DNA from 3 places in the Streptomyces sp. NPDC058001 genome. Region 3 is predicted to be linked to each of the others. Evidence: riboswitches for the same ligand, from Rfam matches in the RefSeq annotation. Region 3 holds a riboswitch; each other region holds the start of a gene.
The links. A riboswitch is a leader RNA that binds a small molecule or an ion and turns the genes downstream of it on or off. The one in region 3 is predicted to bind cobalamin.

Region 1 (6,266 bases), on a different contig from region 3:
GGTGGCGGGCTCGGGCTTCAAGATCCGGATCTACGACGCCACCACGCGCGGCGCGACCGAGGTGCGGAACATGGACTCACTGGTCGGGCAGCGGGTCGTACCGATGCGGAAGAAACTGGTCGCGGACTTCGACGACTTGGGCCTGTCCACGGTCGACAACACCGAGGGCATGACCTGGGGCCCGACCCTGCGCGGCGGCGAACGAACCCTGCTCCTGGTCAGCGACGACAACTTCGCCGATGACGAGGTCACCCAGATCGTCGCACTCGGCATCCGCTGAGAACCAGTAAACGCGACTGGCCACCGATAACGGCAACTGGCCACCGACTGCGGCTCCATGGGGTAGGCGCCAGGTGGCGCGGCCGAGGTCGGTGGTCAGTCGGCGTTCGACGTGGCGGTTTTCGCTGGCCTCGGTCACGCGGAAGTGCTGGGCGAGACGGGCGGTGCGGTCGGTGAAGGGGCTTGCGGGATCGCGGAGTTGGGGTCGAAGCCGTTGAATGCCAGCCCGATGACGAAACCCGCGACCTCCTCAAGCTGACGGACGCGCGCCAGGGACCCCAGGACGGCCGGCGTCCCGCCGACGGCACGGACCAGTTCGCCGACGACCCGTAGCGCCGCCGGATCGTCACCGCACATCGCCACCGTCACCTGCGGCTCGCCACCGCCAGGACGTCTCACCCACTGCTCTGCGGGAAAGAGATGGAACGCCTTGACGACATGCGCGCCCGGAGCGAGTCCGGCGATGCGTCGCGCCATCGACTCATCCTGTCCGGTGAGCAACACACCGACTCCGTGTTCGACGGCATTCGTCGGATCGATCAACGGCGTCCCTGCGAGGGAGCCGTCGGACGCGCCCGCGTCGCGCAGCATGTTTTCGACGCCATGTGATGACACGGCGAGCAGTACCGCGTCGCGTCCCGTGACTGCCTCGCGTGGCGCGGCAGCGCGTACCCCATCGCCCAACCGGTCGGCGAGGTTCCGTGCCTTGGTCTGCGACCGGCCGCCGACCGTCACCTCATGTCCCGCACGAGCCCAGCCTTCGGCCAGAGCCGTCGCCAGCGTTCCCGTTCCCAGAATCCCGACGCGCATCGCCGCTCCCTCTCACACAGTGATCGTTGGACGGCCACGGTAGAGAAGGTGTGACGCACCGATCGGTGTGCTTCGGGGGCGCGATGATGGGTGGCGAGATGACTGATCACGATGCCCACCGTCATGAGTTGGTCGCCGATTGCCGACTGCGCGCGGCCACCGATCTCTTCGCCCACACCTGGGACCCCGTTGTCCTGGTCGCACTGCGCTCGGGACCGCACCGGCGCCGTGAACTACGCGTCGCGATCGGCGGGATCAGCGACAAGGTGCTGACGGACGCATTGCACCGATTGCTCGCCGGCGGTCTGATCAGCCGGCACGCGTACGCCGAGGCGCCGCCTCGGGTCGAGTACGACCTGACCGGTTTGGGGCAGAGCCTGGTCGACGGTCCGATGCGGGCGCTCGGGCGCTGGACGATCGAGCACGGCGACGAACTTCTTGAGGCACAGGAAAGCGCGGCGCCGGACGACGGCCGACGGTACGAGTGACCCGAAGTAAGGGAAGGCTAAGTTTAGTTAAGTGGATGGTCGGTTGCGGGAAGTGTGCTCGGTGTGCCCCTGGTGGGGCGGGTGGGTCGACGTGCGGCACTGACAGGTCCATGATCGTCGTCTCATCCGGCGCGGTCCTGTCGAGACCGCGTGGTGTCGCAGATGGAGGCTTCATGACGGACTTCGCAAGCGCCGCGCTCACGCTCGACCGGGTGCGGCTCGGCGCGGGTGGACCGCTCGCCCGCGTGCGCCTGGCGGACGGCAGGGTCACCCATGTCGTGACGGAGGTGGACGGGACCGGGGGACGGGCGGCATCCGCCGAGGGCGAAAGGGTGCTTGACCTCGAAGGACGCGTACTCCTTCCGGGGTTGTGGGACGCGCATGTGCACATGGCGGAATGGGCGAGTGCCCGGCACCGCCTCGACCTGTCCGGTACCGCCTCCGCGCGGGCGGTGGCCGACCTCGTGCGGGACCACGGCGGCCGGGAGCCCGGCCGCACGGTGCTCTTCGGGTACGGGTTCCGCGACGGGCTGTGGCCCGACGCCCCGCACAAGCGGCTCCTCGACTCGGCCCTGCCCGACCGGCCGACCGTCCTGGTCAGCGCCGACCTGCACGCCGTATGGCTGAACTCCGCCTGCCTCGCCCTGGTCGGCCGCGCCGACCATCCGACCGGTCTGGTCAGGGAACACGAGGCCCACGAGGTCCTGTCCGTCCTTCCCGAGACACCGGCCGATGTGGTCGACGGCTGGGTCGCGGACGCCTGCCGGGCCGCTGCCGCGCGCGGGATCACCGGTGTCATCGACTTCCAGTACGGCGACGCGGTCGGGGACTGGGAGCGTCGCTCGGCCGAGGCCACGCCCGCCGTACGGGTGTCCGCCGCCGTCTATCCGAGCCACCTGGACGCGGCCGTGAAACGTGGACTGCGCACCGGGTCCGAGATCGGCGCGTCCGGGGGCCTGGTACGGGTCGGTCCGCTGAAGCTCTTCACCGACGGCTCGCTCAACACCCGTACCGCGCTGTGCCACGACCTCTATCCGGGCCTTGAGGGCACGGACGGCGCCCACGGCATCGCGCAGACGTCACTGGACGAGTTGGTGCGGCTCATGCGCCGGGCCGCCGCGCACGGCATCGAACCGGCGGTACACGCCATCGGCGACCACGCCAACACCGTGGCACTGGACGCCTTCGACGCGGTGCGCTGCCGGGGCAGGATCGAGCACGCGCAGTTGCTGAGCCCCGAAGACCTGCCGCGCTTCGCGGAGTTGGGCGTCACGGCGGGGGTGCAGCCCCGGCACGCGACCGACGACCGTGATGTGGCGGACCGGCACTGGACCGGGCGCACCGACCGGGCCTTCGCCTATGCCGACCTGCTCGCCGCCGGTGCCCGCCTGGAGTTCGGCTCCGACGCTCCCGTCTCGCCGCTCGACCCCTGGCTCGCCATCGCCTCGGCCGTCAGCCGCACCGACGACGCCCGCCCCGCCTGGCACCCGGAACAGCGCCTGTCCGTACGGGACGCGCTCGTCGCGGCGGCCCGCGGGCGACGGCTCATCAGGGTCGGGGACGCCGCCGATCTGGTGGTCGTGGAGGTGGACCCGCTGTCGGCCGACCTGGACACGCTGCGCGCCATGCCCGTGCACGCCACGATGACGGACGGCCGGTGGACCCATGGCCCGTACCTCCATGGCCCGTACTCGCATGAGCCGGTACTGCCATGAGAGAAAGGTTCCTGACGGTGTATTCGATGGCGCGCGACGGTCGGGGTGGGCCGTCGACCCGCGTCGCGCGGCCCTGGTGGTCCTGAACGTCCAGAACCACGCCAGATGCCGGATCAGTCGGCTGGATCACACCAGGTGGCACGGTCTTGGCCAGGTACCCGCCAGGCGGTACCGTCGGTGCGATATCGACGACGGCAGGACGGAAGCCGGTGAGAATCCGGAACGGTCGCGCCACTGTGTGCCATCCCTTGTGCGAGGGGGGCGAGTCAGACCCGTAGCCGTCGTCCAGTGCACCACCGAGATGGGACGCGAACTCCCAGAGGAGGCCCCGCCATGGCGCAGCATGTCGCCCCGCCGGCCGTCACCACCCCCGCTCTCCCCGCCAAGCTGCCGATCGGCGCGATCGTCCCGTGGGCGGTTTTCTTCGGCATTCTGATGCTGGTCCTGCTCTACTTCGTCGGCGCCGAGCAGGGCGCCACCGCCGTGGTCTCCGGCGAAGACGTCCACGAATGGGTGCACGACGCCCGCCACCTCCTCGGCTTCCCCTGCCACTGACGCAAGGGAAACCGACACCTACATGAACTCCGCAACGGTAAGAAATCTCCTCGTACGCGGCATGCTCGCCGGCCTCACCGCCGGCGTACTCGCCCTGGTCGTCGCCTACTTCCTCGGCGAACCGTACGTCGACAAGGCGATCGGCTTCGAGGAGGCCCACGCCTCAGGGCACGAGCACGAGGTCGAACTCGTCTCCCGCTCCTTGCAGTCCACCGCGGGCCTGGCCACCGGTGTCCTGATCTACGGGATCGCCTTCGGTGGCATCGCCGCCCTCGCCTACTGCTTCGCGCACGGCCGGGTCGGCCACTTCGGTGCGCGGGCCACCGCGCTGTTGCTGTCCGGCTGCGCCCTGCTCGCCGTGTACGTCGTGCCGTTCCTGAAGTACCCGGCCAACCCGCCCGCGGTCGGCAACGGCGACACCATCGGCAAGCGGACCACCCTGTACCTGCTGATGGCGCTGCTCAGCGTCCTGATCGCCGTGGCCGCCACCCTGCTCGGCAAGCGGCTCGCACCGAAGCTGGGCACCTGGTACGCCACGGTCACCGCGGTGGCCGCCTTCGCCCTCGCGATCGGACTCGCGTACGCGTTCCTGCCCGTCATCAACGAGGTTCCCGCCGACTTCCCGGCCACCGTGCTGTGGCGGTTCCGGGTCTCCGCACTGGCCATCCAGATCACCCTGTGGGGCGGATTCGGCCTGGTCTTCGGGGAGTTGGCCGAGCGGCTGCTGAATCCCAAGCCCGCGACAGTCACTGCGGGCCGGACGGTCGCCGCGCCCCACTGACCGAACGCCACCGTACGAGTGAGGACTTGCGGAACCGGGGAGGGAGCCGAAGACCCCTCCCCGGCCGGTCCCGTCGTAAGGACGACGGTCCAGTCGTCAGGACGCGGGGAGTTCCGCGCGGACGGTGCGGGCGGCGGTGACCAGGTTCTCCAGTGCGGCGCGGGTCTCGGGCCATCCACGGGTCTTCAGGCCGCAGTCGGGATTCACCCACAGCCGTTCGGCGGGAATGGCCTTGAGTCCGATCCGCAGCAGTTCGGCCGCCTCCTCCGTACTCGGCACCCGCGGCGAGTGGATGTCGTACACCCCGGGTCCCGCCTCGCGCGGGTAGCCGTGGGCGGCGAGTTCGCGGGCGACCTGCATGTGCGAGCGGGCGGCCTCCAGGCTGATGACATCGGCGTCGAGGTCGTCGATGGCCTGGACGACGTCCCCGAACTCGGCGTAGCACATATGCGTATGGATCTGCGTGGCCGGACGCACGCCACTCGTACTGAGCCGGAACGCCTCGGTGGCCCACGCCAGGTAGGCCGGGCGGTCGGCCGTGCGCAGCGGGAGCGTTTCGCGCAGGGCGGGTTCATCGACCTGGATCACCGAAGTCCCGGCCGTCTCAAGGTCGTTGACTTCGTCGCGTAGCGCGAGGGCGACCTGGCGGGCGGTGTCGCCGAGGGGCTGTTCGTCGCGGACGAAGGACCAGGCGAGCATGGTGACCGGGCCGGTGAGCATGCCCTTGACCGGGCGATCGGTGAGGGACTGGGCGTACGTCGTCCAGCGCACCGTCATCGGCTCGGGCCGCGAGATGTCGCCGGCCAGGATCGGCGGACGGACATAGCGGGTGCCGTAGGACTGCACCCAGCCGTGCTGCGTGGCCAGGTATCCGGTGAGCTGTTCGGCGAAGTACTGGACCATGTCGTTGCGTTCGGCCTCGCCGTGCACCAGGACGTCCAGACCGGTCTTCTCCTGGAAGGAGATCACCTCCTGGATCTCCGCCCTGATGCGCTCCTCGTACCCCGCGGTGTCGATACGTCCGGCCCGCAGGTCGGCGCGGGCGGTGCGCAGTTCGCCGGTCTGCGGGAAGGAGCCGATGGTGGTGGTCGGCAGCAGCGGCAGGCCGAGATGGGCCCGCTGGGCTCCGGCCCGTTCGCCGTACGGCTCGGACCTGTGGGCGTCGGCCTCCGTCACGGCGCCGGCACGGGCCCGTACCGCCGGGTCACGCGTGATCGGCGAGCCCGCCCGGGAGGCCAGGTCCGCGCGGTTCGCGGCGAGTTCGGCGGCGATCGTGTCGGTGCCCTGCGCGAGACCCTTGGCCAGGGTGACGATCTCGGCCGACTTTTGGCGGGCGAAGGCGAGCCAGCGCAGGATCTGCGGCTCGATGTCCCGCTCCAGTGCCGAGTCGAGCGGCACATGCAGCAGGGAGCAGGAGGCCGACACGTCGACCCGGTCGGCGAGGCCGAGCAGGGTGCCGAGTGTGGACAGGGACTTCTCCAGGTCGTTCACCCAGACGTTGCGGCCGTTGACCACGCCCGCGACCAGGCGCTTGTCGGGGAGTCCGCCCACGGCGGCCAGGGCGTCCAGGTTGGCGGCGGCCTCGGTGAAGTCCAGGGCGAGACCGTCGACCGGAGCCTTGGCCAGCACCGGCAGCGC
Region 2 (6,266 bases), on a different contig from region 3:
CGCTCCCTCCACCTGGCCGCGTAACCTCCGGCGGCCTAGAACTCGTCGTCGAACGACACCGAGCCCTCCACCGCCACCTGGTACGCGGACGGGCGTCGCTCGAAGAAGTTCGTCAGCTCCTGGACACCCTGGAGTTCCATGAACGAGAACGGGTTCTGCGAGCCGTACACCGGGGCGAACCCGAGCCGCTGCAACCGCTGGTCGGCGACGCACTCCAGGTACTGCCGCATCGACTCGGTGTTCATGCCCGGCAGTCCCTCGCCGCACAGGTCGCGGCCGAACTGCAACTCGGCCTCGACCGCCTCCTTGAGCATCGCGGTGACCTGCTCCTGGAGCCGGTCGTCGAAGAGGTCCGGCTCCTCCTTGCGTACGGTGTCGACCACCTCGAACGCGAACGACATGTGCATCGTCTCGTCACGGAACACCCAGTTGGTGCCCGTCGCCAGACCGTGCAGCAGCCCGCGCGAGCGGAACCAGTAGACGTACGCGAAGGCCCCGTAGAAGAACAGGCCCTCGATGCAGGCCGCGAAGCAGATCAGGTTGAGCAGGAACCGGCGCCGGTCGGAGCGGGACTCCAGCTGGTCCAGCTTCTCGACCGAGTCCATCCACTTGAAGCAGAACTCGGCCTTCTCACGGATCGACGGGATGTTCTCGACCGCCGCGAAGGCCGCCGTCCGGTCGTCCGGGTCGGGCAGATAGGTGTCCAGGAGCGTCAGATAGAACTGGACGTGCACGGCCTCCTCGAACAACTGCCGGCTCAGGTACAGCCGCGCCTCGGGGGAGTTGATGTGCTTGTACAGCGTGAGCACCAGGTTGTTCGCCACGATCGAGTCGCCCGTCGCGAAGAAGGCGACCAGGCGTCCGATCATGTGCTGCTCACCGGGCGACAGCTTCGCGAGGTCGGCGACGTCCGAGTGGAGGTCGACCTCCTCGACGGTCCAGGTGTTCTTGATCGCGTCCCGGTAGCGCTCGTAGAAGTCCGGGTACCGCATGGGCCGGAGCGTCAGCTCGAACCCCGGGTCCAGCAGGTTCTTCTCGGCGGCGGGTTCAGAAGCGGTGGTCATTACTGGCATGCCTCGCAGGACTCGGGGTTCTCCAGGGAGCAGGCGACCGCGTCCGCGTCGGGCGCCGGCTGCTGTACGGGGATGGGGGCGGTGGCCTGGGCGGCGCGGGCGATCCGGGTCGCCGGGCGCGACCGCAGGTAGTACGTCGTCTTCAGCCCCCGCTGCCACGCGTACGCGTACATCGAGCTGAGCTTCCCGATGGTCGGCGTCTGAAGGAACAGGTTCAGGGACTGCGACTGGTCGAGGAACGGGGTGCGGTCCGCCGCCATGTCGATGAGGCCGCGCTGCGGGATCTCCCACGCCGTGCGGTACAGCTCCCTGACGTCGGCGGGGATCCACGCGAAGCCCTGGACCGAGCCGCTGGCGTCGCGCAGCGCCTCACGGGTGCGCGCGTCCCACACCCCGAGCCGCTTCAGGTCCTCCACCAGATAGGCGTTGACCTGGAGGAACTCCCCGCTCAGCGTCTCGCGCTTGAAGAGGTTGGAGACCTGCGGCTCAATGCACTCGTACACCCCGGCGATGGACGCGATGGTCGCGGTCGGCGCGATGGCGAGGAGCAGTGAATTACGCATCCCGGTCGTGGCGATACGTTCCCGCAGGGCCGTCCAGCGCTCGGGCCAGGTCAGTTCGGCACCGTAGTGGTCGGGGTGCAGCACCCCGCGCGCGGTGCGTGTCTTCTCCCAGGCAGGGAGGGGGCCGCTCCGCTCGGCGAGGTCCGCCGACGCCTCGTACGCGGCGAGCATGATCCGCTCGGCGATCCGGGTGGACAGGGCGCGGGCGGCGGCCGAGTCGAAGGGCAGCCGCAGGCGGAAGAAGACGTCCTGGAGGCCCATCGCGCCGAGGCCCACCGGGCGCCACTTGGCGTTGGAACGGCCGGCCTGCTCGGTCGGGTAGTAGTTGATGTCCACGACCCGGTCCAGGAAGGTCACGGCGGTCCGTACCGCGTCGTCCAGGCGCTCCCAGTCGATGCCGTCGCCGGAGCCCGGCGTGACGAACGCGCCCAGGTTGACCGAGCCGAGGTTGCAGACGGCCGTCTCGCCGTCGTCGGTGACCTCAAGGATCTCCGTGCACAGATTCGAGGAGTGCACGGTGTGGCCGGGCTCGGCGGTCTGGTTCGCGGTGCGGTTGGCGGCGTCCTTGAAGGTCATCCAGCCGTTGCCGGTCTGCGCGAGGGTGCGCATCATCCGGCCGTACAGGTCCCGCGCGGGGATCGTCTTCCTCGCCAGGCCCGCGGCTTCGGCGGCTTTGTACGCGGTGTCGAACGCGTCGCCCCACAGGTCGACCAGTTCGGGCACGTCGGCCGGCGAGAACAGCGACCAGGGGGCGTCGGCGGCGACCCGGCGCATGAACTCGTCGGGGATCCAGTGCGCGAGGTTGAGATTGTGGGTGCGCCGGGCGTCCTCGCCGGTGTTGTCCCGCAGTTCGAGGAACTCCTCGATGTCGGAGTGCCAGGTCTCCAGGTAGACCGCCGCCGCGCCCTTGCGCCGGCCGCCCTGGTTCACGGCGGCCACGGAGGCGTCGAGGGTTTTCAGGAACGGGACGATGCCGTTGGAGTGGCCGTTGGTGCCGCGGATCAGCGAACCCCGGGCGCGCACCCGGGAGTAGGAGAGGCCGATACCGCCCGCGTGCTTCGACAGGCGGGCCACCTGGTGGTAGCGGTCGTAGATGGAGTCCAGCTCGTCCAGGGGGGAGTCCAGGAGATAGCAGGACGACATCTGCGGGTGGCGGGTACCGGAGTTGAAGAGCGTGGGGGAGGAGGGAAGGTAGTCGAGGCGGCTCATCAGACCGTAGAGCGCGGCGACCTCGTCCACCGCGCGGGCGCTGTCGTCCTCGGCGAGTCCGGACGCGACGCGCAGCATGAAGTGCTGCGGGGTCTCGACCACCTTCCGGGTGATCGGGTGCCGCAGCAGATAGCGGCTGTGCAGGGTGCGCAGCCCGAAGTAGCCGAAGCGGTCGTCCGCGTGGACGTCGATCAGCGCGTCGAGACGCTTCGCGTGCAGGGTGACGAACGCGGCCGTGCGGTCCGCGATCAGGCCCTCGCGGTGACCGGTCGCGACCGAGTCCGAGAAGGAGCGCACGCCCTGCGACGCGGCTTCCTCGGCGATGCCGATGGTGAGCAGCCGGGCGGCGAGCCGGGAGTAGACCGGGTCCTCGGAGATGAGACCGGCGGCCGACTCGGTCGCCAGCTCCCGCAGTTCGGCACGGTCCGCGCGGGCGGAGCGTCCCCGGAGCGCGGCGGCGGCGACGCGTCCCGGGTCGGCGCCGGGAAGGTCGGCCGTCAGGGCGGTCAGGGTGCGCAGCAGCGCGGCACCGGGACCGTCGTCCGCCGGAACAGTCGCATTCACCGGAACGGTCACTGAGGCCGGATCGGCTGGCGCGATGGTCACGTGAAGCTCTCCCTCGCTCGGCTCTGGGCCTCGGACGGGGGAGCGGGGCACGCGGACGTGGCCGCGTGCGGCGGCGCGCCGCGTCCACCGACCCATTCCTCGGGGCCCGGACGTCATGTCGGTACCCGGACCGGTCGGACCGGGTACGCCGTCGGCAGGTCATCGGACTCACGGGTGCGCGAATGCGGACCAGTACACCGTTGCGGGACAGTTCCGGACTTGCACCGGATTCCCCTGCGGCGACAGCGAGCATGAGCATACATCTTGTGCCGGGTCCGGGAAGCACCCCCACATGTTGTGTCGGATAGAGTCCCGGAGGCCAGGAACTGACGGCGTGGGGAGGGCCTGTGGGGGCACGGAGACGGCCCGTGGCGGCCCTTGTGGCGGCGCTCGCACTGTCCATGACGGCGGCGGCCTGCGGGGGCGGCGAGCGGCCCGTGGGAGGCGCCGGGGCGGCACGGACGACGCCCGGCGCGGCTGCCGGCACCGCCCCCGGAGCGGACGCTTCCGCCGACCCGGAACGCGTCTTCACGGACACGGAGTTGGCCGGCGCGCTCGTCCCGCGAGCGGAGTTCGCCCGGGGCCTGAAGGCGTACGACGACGGCCCCCGCGAGGGCTGGTTCGACGCGAACCCCGCATACCGGCCCGGCGTCTGGTCGGAGTGCGCCCAGCAGCACCCCGGGCCCCGGATCACCGCGTACCGCGAGGAGTTGCCGGAGTACCGGGGGAGCAGCGCGCGTGACGCGGCCGTCGCCTGGGCGCGGCCCGAGGACGCGGGGGAGCCGGGTGCGGCGCCCGATGCGCTGGTGATCCAGCGGCTGATCTCGATGCCCGTGCGGGACGCCGGACGCTATCTGCGGCTCCAGTACGACCTGTACGCGTACTGCGCGGCGTACGACGCCGACTCGAACGGGGCCGCCACGCCCGTGCGGCACGAGGTGCGGCGGCTGGGCGGACTGGGCGACGAGGCGATCCTGGTCCGCGAGGAGACCCTGGGCACCGACGGCACCGGGCCCCGGTACACGGTGTGGGCCCGGGTCGGCACGGTGCTGCTCGGCGTCGGCGAGGCCACCGGCGAGGAGAAGGCGAAGCGCTGGGCGGCCCTGGTGGCGCGGCGCGTCGCACAGCGCTTGTACGACATGCCCGCGCCACCGGGTACCGGGTGACGACTTCCCACGCGCCGCCGGGGTGCGGTCAGCAGCAGCGGAACCCCTGTCGGGGGTCCGCCTCCTGACGGTCCGTCCGCTCCCGTTCGAAGGTTCGCCGGGACGGCGCGGGCGCGTCCGGATGGTCTTTCCGTACGTGTGCGACATACCGGTCGTACGCTGACTCGTCCGTCAACTCCCGTACGTACCACCGCATCCAGCGCAGTACCCGCACTCCGCGCACCAGCATCACGGCACCCGCTCCGCTTCCGCCGCCAGCTCCAACTTCTCCTGGGGAGTGGCGAACAGGCCGTCCGGGGCGACCAGCTTGGACTCGACGTACGGTGTCTCGCTGAGCCGGCTCGCCTCAGGGTTACGGATGTGCCGGACGCAGACCCATGCCGCGTCGGCGATCACGATCACGATGAGCAGCGCGAGGGCGGCCGTGAGGACGCCGTCCACGGTGGAGTTGGTGACCACCGTGTGCATGTCGTCCATGGTCTTGGCGGGCGGCAGGACCTTGCCCGCGTCGATGCCGTCCTGGTAGTTCGCGCGCTGCTGGAAGAAGCCCACCCGCGGATCGCTGGAGAACACCTTCTGCCAGCTCGCGGTGAGCGTCACCGTCGCGTCCCAGATCAGCGGAACCCCGGTCACCCAGGCCCACTTGAGCCGACCGGACTTCACCAGGAGGGTCGTGCAGACGGCGAGCGCGACGGCCGCGAGGAGCTGGTTGGCGATACCGAAGACCGGGAAGAGCTGGTTGATCCCGCCCAGCGGCTCGTGCACGCCGACCCAGAGGAAGTAGCCCCACAGCGCCACCACGATCGCGCTGGTCAGGACGAGCCCCGGCTTCCAGCTTATGTTGCGGAACGGCTTGTACACATTGCCGAGCATGTCCTGGAGCATGAAGCGGCCCACGCGCGTACCGGCGTCCAGGGCGGTCAGGATGAAGAGCGCCTCGAACATGATCGCGAAGTGGTACCAGAACGCCCGCAGTCCGTCCCCGGTCACCTTCGAGAAGATCTCCGAGACGCCGACCGCGAGCGTCGGGGCACCGCCGGTGCGGGACAGCAGCGACTCTTCCTCGACGGCCTTGGCGGCGGCGGCCAGGTCCTCCGGCGAGATCGTGTAGCCGAACCCGGCGACCGCCTGCGACGCGGACTGCACCGAGTCGCCGATGACCCCGGCCGGCGCGTTCATCGCGAAGTACAGCCCGGGGTCGATGATGCAGGCCGCGATCAGGGCCATCACGGCCACCGATGACTCCATCAGCATCGACCCGTATCCGATCATCCGGATCTGGGACTCCTTCTGGATCATCTTCGGTGTGGTGCCCGAGGAGATCAGCGCGTGGAAGCCCGACAGGGCGCCGCAGGCGATGGTGATGAAGACGAACGGGAACAGCGAGCCCGCGAAGACCGGGCCGTCACCGCGCGAGGCGAACTCCGTGACCGCGTCCATCTTCAGCGTCGGCAGCGAGAAGACCACACCGAGCGCGAGCAGCGCGATCGTGCCGATCTTCATGAAGGTGGAGAGGTAGTCGCGCGGCGCCAGCAGCATCCACACGGGCAGTACCGAGGCGACGAACCCGTACACCACCAGGCAGATCACCAGCGTGGACGGGGCCAGTGTGAACGCCTCGGCCCAGGACGACTCGGCGACCCAGCGGC
Region 3 (6,266 bases):
CGGCGGAGCCCCCCTCAACAAACTCCGCTACCGCCGCCCGCTCCGGACGGATCGCTAGCCGGAGAGCAGCGTCACCTGGGGCACACCCGTGCGCGGGTGCGCGGTGATGTCCGCCTCGACCCGGTACACCTCCGACAGCAGCGCGGGGGTCAGGACCTCCGCGGGAGTGCCCATGGTGACCACCCGGCCGGCGTCCAGGACACAGAGCCGGTCGCAGAACGTCGCGGCGAGATTGAGGTCGTGCAGCGCGACGACGGCCGTGACACCGAGGCGGCGGACGAGCCGGAGCGCGTCCAACTGGTGCCGCAGATCAAGGTGGTTGGTCGGCTCGTCAAGGACCATCGTCCCGGCCCGCTGGGCAAGCGCGCGGGCGATCAGGACGCGTTGCTTCTCACCGCCCGACAGCCGGTCGAAGGGCGCGTCCGCGAGGTGGGCGGCGTCGAGTTCCGTCAGCGCGGCCGTGACGAGGGCGCGGTCGTCGGAGTCGTCGCCCTCGAAGGGGCGTTTGTGCGGGGTACGGCCCATGGCGACCACCTCGTACACGGTGAGTTCGAAGTCGCCCGCGTGGTCCTGCGGTACGGCGGCCAGTCGCCGGGCCAGGCGTTTGCCGGGCGTCCGCCAGACATCGGCGCCGTCCACGAGGACCCGCCCGTACGTGGGGCGCAGCGCGCGGTACACCGTCCGCAGGAGGGTGGATTTGCCGGCGCCGTTCGGACCGACCAGACCGACCACCTCGCCCGGAGCCACCGCCAAGGACACCTCGTGGACGAGGGGCCGGCCGTCGACGACCACCGAGACGGCGTCGATGTCCAGCGTGCCGGGTTCGAGTGAGTCCGTCATACCGACCTCCCGCGCATCAGCCAGAGGAAGAACGGGCCGCCGACCAGCGCCGTGAGAATGCCTACGGGAATCTCCTCGGGCCTCATCAGCGTGCGCGCGGCCAGATCGGCGGCGATCAGGAACGCGGCGCCCAGCAGTGCGGCGGCCGGCAGCGCACGGCGATGGTCGGCGCCCACCAGGAGCCGTACGACATGCGGCATGATCAGGCCGACGAAACCGATCTGGCCGCTGACCGCGACGATCGTGCCGATCATCAGCGCGACCAGCGTGAACAGCGCGGCCCGGAAGCGGTGCACGTCCAGGCCCAGCGCCGTGGCCGCCTCCTCCCCCGCGAGCAGCAGATTCAACGGGCGGCAGACACCCAGCAGTACGGCGGTGCCGAGCAGCACCGCGCCCGCCGGAATCCACACCATCGTCCAGGTGGTGCCGGCCACCCCGCCGAGCATCCAGCGGAGCGCCGACTGCGTCTTGTGCGGATCGTTCGAGGTGACGATGAGGAAGCTGGCCACCGCCGACAGCACCTCGGCCATGGCCACGCCCGCCAACACAAGCCGTACGGTGGTCATCCGGCCGCCGGAACGGGCGAGGAAGTACACCGCGATCAGCGCCGCCAGCGCACCGCAGAAGGCGGCGATCGGCAGCGAGAACGCACCGAACAGCGTCAGGTTGAAGACCAGGACGAGAACCGCGCCGACGCTCGCGCCGGAGGACACGCCAAGCAGCATCGGGTCGGCGAGCGGATTGCGGACCAGCGCCTGCAACGCCATACCGGCCACCGAAAGACCCGCCCCGACCACCGCGCAGAGCAGCACGCGGGGCAGCCGGACATCCGTGACGATGGTCTCGCGCGCCGCCGACCAGGTCGGTTCGACCAGACCGGGATGGACCTGGTGGAGCAGGATGCCCCAGACGTCCCCCGCCGGAATGCCGATCGAACCGGCCGCGATACCGAAGGTCGCCGCGACCAGCACGAGGGCACCGAGCCCGGCCAGGACCAGGGGGTAGGGAATCCGACGACGGCGGTACGTGGGTGCCGAAGCCGGTACGGGTATGGGTACCGGCACCTCGGTCGTCCCGGCCGCCCCGGTCGTCTCCCCCACTCCGGTCGTCTCGCTCGCTCCGGTCACCGGAAGCGTTCCGGATGGAGTTGCCGGGCCAGCGACTCCACCGCCGCGGGTACCCGTACGCCCAGCACGGTGGACGACAGGGGCAGCACCGCGAACCGCTCGTTCTTGATCGCGGGCACATCCCGCAACGCCGGGTTGGTGAGCAGGAACTTCTTCTTCTGCTCGACGGTCTGGTCACCGTAGTCATAGATGAGGATGACGTCCGGCGCCCGATCGGCCACCTGCTCGAACGACACATCACCGAACGCCTTGTCGACGTCGGCGAAGAGGTTCGTCGCGCCGGCCCGCTCGATCATGGCGTTGCCGATGCCCGTACCGCCCGCGGTGAAGGCGGTCTTGTCGCCGCTGTCGTACACGAAGAGCTTGACCGGATCCACGCCGTCGAGGCGGCCGTCGACTCCGTCCAGCGTGGTGTGCAGCGCCTTCACCTGCCGCTCGGCCCGCTCCGGGACGCCGAAAACCTTGGCGACATCCCGGATCTCCTTGTCCACCATGGACATCGTCACGGCCCCGGACGCACAACTCTCCCCATTCAGCCGGGTGTTGATCCCCGCCTTGGTGAACGTGTCCCGGCTGCGCCCCTCCTTCTCGTCGAAGGTGGACGCGAAACCGCCGTACACGAAGTCGGGTTCGGCGGCGAGCAGCGCCTCGTAGGACGGGTACTCCTTGGCGAGCACCTTGATCTTGTCGTACGCGGGTCGGTACGCGGGGAGGACCGCGTCGTCGAGATAGCCCGTACCGATCACCGACTTCTCCAGACCGAGGGCGAGCATCACCTCGGTCGCGTGCTGGTTCAGCGAGACCGCGCGCCGGGGCGGTCGCTCGTACGTCGTCTTCACACCGCAGTTGGAGACGGTGACCGGGAAGCCCTTCACGGCCGGTCCCTCCGCGTCGCCGGATTTCTCCCCGGCGCTTCCGCCGCAGCCGGATGCCAGCAGGACCGAGGCCAGGAGCAGGGGGAGCGGCAGGCGCAGGCGCCGGGGCAGGGAGAGCGAGCGTATGCCCGTCGTCATGGGACGGTTCCTCTCAGGGCGGAGGGGGGTTCCGGCGGTCATCGCGCGTCCCTGGACGAAGGGCGGGCCACACGGCACGGGCACAAGCAGGGGCACTGGCACGGGCACGGGCACCAATGGCCCCGGCGGTTTCGCGGCGATCGGTTTCGCGGCGATCGGTCTGTCGGCGGTCCCGTCCCCGGGTTGCCTAGCAGGCATGCCGAACCACCCTCCTCCAGGGAAATCCGCCCTGGGTTCATCGAGGTGGCGACCGCGTGAGTCTCCTGGCTCTCGGGTCGAGGCTCGTCCCGGCCTTCCCACCCGTTTCCGGGCAGTGGCCTCGTATGGGACTCGCTCGCCGATCACAGTGGCGGGACCGCGCCGGATTCACACCGGCTTCCTCGTCCGCCGTCGCCTTGTCGCCGAGCATCATCGCACCCGGCGCACACGCCCCGTCATCCGGCCATGGCTCCCGGCTCCCGGCTCCCGGCTCCCGGCTCCCGGCTCCCGGCTCCCGGCTCCCGGTCCGGCCTACGGCATGTCAGGACGCCCGCGTGACCTTGATCGACCACACTGCCGCTCGTGACCGAAACATCCGGAGGTCGGGACGCGGCGTCGGCGGGGCCGCCCGGACCCGCCGCGCGACTGCTGGAACTGGACGAGGAACAGCAACGCGCCCTGCGCCAGGTGGGCCGCGAGTGGGGTGAGGTGTCCGCGCCGCCCGAGACATGGCGTCGCGCGCTGCCCGTGGACCCCGACCTGGGGAAGTTCCCGCCGCGGGCGCAGCTCCAACCCGCCCGGTTCGGACGTCTGGTGGCCCTGACGCCCTTGGGGGCGCGTATGCCGGGCGAGCAGATCGACGAGGAGGAGGAGCCGCCCGCCGGGCGGCTGGGGCGCGCCGGGGCGTGGAGCCGGCGGATCCTCCTCGGTACACCGCTGAAGAGTTCCGCCCTGGTGTCCGAGCGGATGCGCAAGCTCGTCGCGCTGCCCGTGCTGTCCGCCGACGCGCTGTCGTCGGTCGCGTACGGTCCCGAGGCGATGCTCGCGGTCCTCGTGCTCGCGGGCACGGCGGGGCTCGCGTACTCGTTCCCGATCTCCGCCGCGATCGTGTTCCTGATGCTGGCGGTCGGCCTGTCGTACCGGCAGACGATCCGCGCGTACCCGCACGGCGGTGGCTCGTACATCGTGGCCGGCGACAATCTGGGCCCGGTGGCCGGTCTGGTCGCCGCGGCGGGTCTGATGACCGACTACGTGCTGACCGTCGCGGTGTCGATCGCCTCGGGCGTGGCGGCCATCACCTCGGCGATTCCCTCGCTGGCCTCGGACACGGTGCTCATCGGCGTCGTCGTGATCGTCGTTCTGCTCGCGGGCAATCTGCGCGGTATCCGGCAGGCGGGCGCGCTGTTCGCCGCGCCGACGTACGCGTTCATCGTCGCGATGTTCGCGCTCATCGTGGCCGGGCTCGTCGACTCGGCGGGGACTGACTTCCGGCCGCAGCCGACCCCGGCGGTCACAGCCACCGAGGGCGCGACGCTGTTCCTGATCATGCGGGCCTTCTCGTCCGGCGCCACCGCGATGACCGGTATCGAGGCGATCTCCAACGCGGTACCGGCGTTCAAGCCCGTCGAGTGGCGGCAGGCCCGTACGACGCTGACCTGGATGGTCGGGCTGCTCATCGCGATGTTCGCCGGGATCATCGTCGTCATCCATCTCACCGGTGTGGTGCCCAGCGGCAAGGAGACGATCCTCTCCCAACTGGCGCACCTCAGCTTCGGATCCGGCTGGATGTACGTCTTCGTGCAGGCGGCCACCGCGGCCGTGCTGCTCCTCGCCGCGAACACGGCGTACAACGACTTCCCGCGCGTACTGTCCCTCCTGGCGCGGGACGACTACGCGCCCCGGACCTTCATGCGCCTGGGCGACCGCCTCGCCTACAGCAACGGCATCATCGTCCTGTCGCTGGCCGCCGCCCTGGTCTTCGTGGCGTTCAACGGGCAGACGGGGGCGCTGATCCCGCTGTACGCGGTCGGCGTCTTCCTCGCCTTCACGCTCTCGCAGGCCGGGATGGTCGTGCACTGGTGGCGGCTGCGGGACCGGCACTGGCGCAAGAGCATGTGCTTCAACGCGGTGGGGGGTCTCCTGTCGGCCGTGGTGTTCATCACCGCGGGTATCAGCAAGTTCACCTCGGGCGCGTGGGTGGCGATCGTCGCCGTCGGCCTCTTCCTGCTGGTGACGCTGCGGATCCGCCACCATTACGCGACGGTCCGGGAGGCGTTGCGGCTGCGCCCGCACACGGTGGAACTGCCGGCACCCGGCGCGGAGGGCCCGCCTTGCGTACCGGTGCGCCATGACGAGCCTCCGGAGGGAACCGAGAAGGGCGGGGACAAGGGAGACAAGGGGGACAACGGTGAGAACGAGGAGTCGCCCGAGGAGATCCGGAACCTGTCGGTCGTCGCCCTCGCGACCCTCGACCTGGCGGGCATGCGCGCCCTCGCCTACGCGGCGTCACTCCGGCAACCGGTACTCGCCCTCCACATCAGCCTCACGCCCGAGGAGGCCGAACGGGTGCGCGCGTACTGGACGTTGTGGGGCGACCACCTCCCCCTGGAGATCGTGGTCTCCCCCTACCGGGCGACCGTCGCCCCCCTCGTCCACTACATCGAGGCCCTGCACCGCCAGCACCCCGACCTCACCCTCACGGTGATCCTCCCGGAACTCGTCACCCGCCACCGCCGCCACCAACTCCTCCACAGCCGCACCGCCACCCGCCTGCGCCGGTCCCTGCGCCCGGTCCCGAAAATCGTGATCACGACGGTGCCGTTCCATGTGTAGGCGTTCGGTGAGTAGGCGTGCGTAGCTGATGGGTGATCCCATCCCCGTCGCTACTAGCTGTGGACTCTTCGCATACCGGGGAAGGCGGCGTGATGATCAATGAGCGGATACGGGCGGCCGGGCTTGAACGGGGATGGCTGACCCAGGGGAAAGGCGCCGCGGAAGTAAGCCGCGCCGGCCGCGCAGCCCCGGGTGACGGTCGTTTCGAGGTCTCCGAGCGCACGTACCGCGGGTGGGAGTCCGCAATCCCGGGGTGGCCACGGCAGGACTGCGTAGCGGCGCTGCGGACGGCATTCGGCACCGGGCCTGAACTTCTGGGCTTTACAGTCACGGCAGCTGTAGTTCGTGATCTTACGGTTCGGTGATCATCCGACCGCGGTGGTCAACCAGCCGCAGCAACATCTCCCGACTCCGTGGTCGCGGCTTGGTCGGTCGCAGTACGGTCATCGCATGGACGAGCACACAGCCGTGGTCG

Region 1: another riboswitch for cobalamin. It lies ahead of ACFVT5_RS16720 (CbtB-domain containing protein); the one in region 3 lies ahead of ACFVT5_RS12125 (ABC transporter substrate-binding protein).
Region 2: another riboswitch for cobalamin. It lies ahead of ACFVT5_RS31165 (ribonucleoside-diphosphate reductase subunit alpha); the one in region 3 lies ahead of ACFVT5_RS12125 (ABC transporter substrate-binding protein).

The regions. Positions count from the first base shown of each region.
Region 1 covers NZ_JBHVQT010000006.1:270,760-277,025, reverse strand. Annotated here, with positions in the region: gene ACFVT5_RS16740 (esterase-like activity of phytase family protein) at 1-280, shown strand, start outside; gene ACFVT5_RS16735 (NADPH-dependent F420 reductase) at 415-1,089, opposite strand; gene ACFVT5_RS16730 (winged helix-turn-helix transcriptional regulator) at 1,188-1,577, shown strand; gene ACFVT5_RS16725 (amidohydrolase) at 1,751-3,292, shown strand; cobalamin riboswitch at 3,442-3,590, shown strand; gene ACFVT5_RS16720 (CbtB-domain containing protein) at 3,626-3,847, shown strand; gene ACFVT5_RS16715 (CbtA family protein) at 3,870-4,628, shown strand; gene metE (5-methyltetrahydropteroyltriglutamate--homocysteine S-methyltransferase) at 4,725-6,266, opposite strand, start outside.
Region 2 covers NZ_JBHVQT010000013.1:239,476-245,741, reverse strand. Annotated here, with positions in the region: gene ACFVT5_RS31175 (hypothetical protein) at 1-24, shown strand, start outside; gene ACFVT5_RS31170 (ribonucleotide-diphosphate reductase subunit beta) at 36-1,064, opposite strand; gene ACFVT5_RS31165 (ribonucleoside-diphosphate reductase subunit alpha) at 1,064-3,451, opposite strand; cobalamin riboswitch at 3,587-3,756, opposite strand; gene ACFVT5_RS31160 (hypothetical protein) at 3,820-4,617, shown strand; gene ACFVT5_RS31155 (YbdD/YjiX family protein) at 4,646-4,846, opposite strand; gene ACFVT5_RS31150 (carbon starvation CstA family protein) at 4,846-6,266, opposite strand, start outside.
Region 3 covers NZ_JBHVQT010000004.1:517,734-523,999, forward strand. Annotated here, with positions in the region: gene ACFVT5_RS12110 (GNAT family N-acetyltransferase) at 1-58, shown strand, start outside; gene ACFVT5_RS12115 (ABC transporter ATP-binding protein) at 55-840, opposite strand; gene ACFVT5_RS12120 (FecCD family ABC transporter permease) at 837-1,904, opposite strand; gene ACFVT5_RS12125 (ABC transporter substrate-binding protein) at 1,964-2,980, opposite strand; cobalamin riboswitch at 3,237-3,364, opposite strand; gene ACFVT5_RS12130 (APC family permease) at 3,542-5,791, shown strand; gene ACFVT5_RS12135 (GlxA family transcriptional regulator) at 6,242-6,266, shown strand, end outside.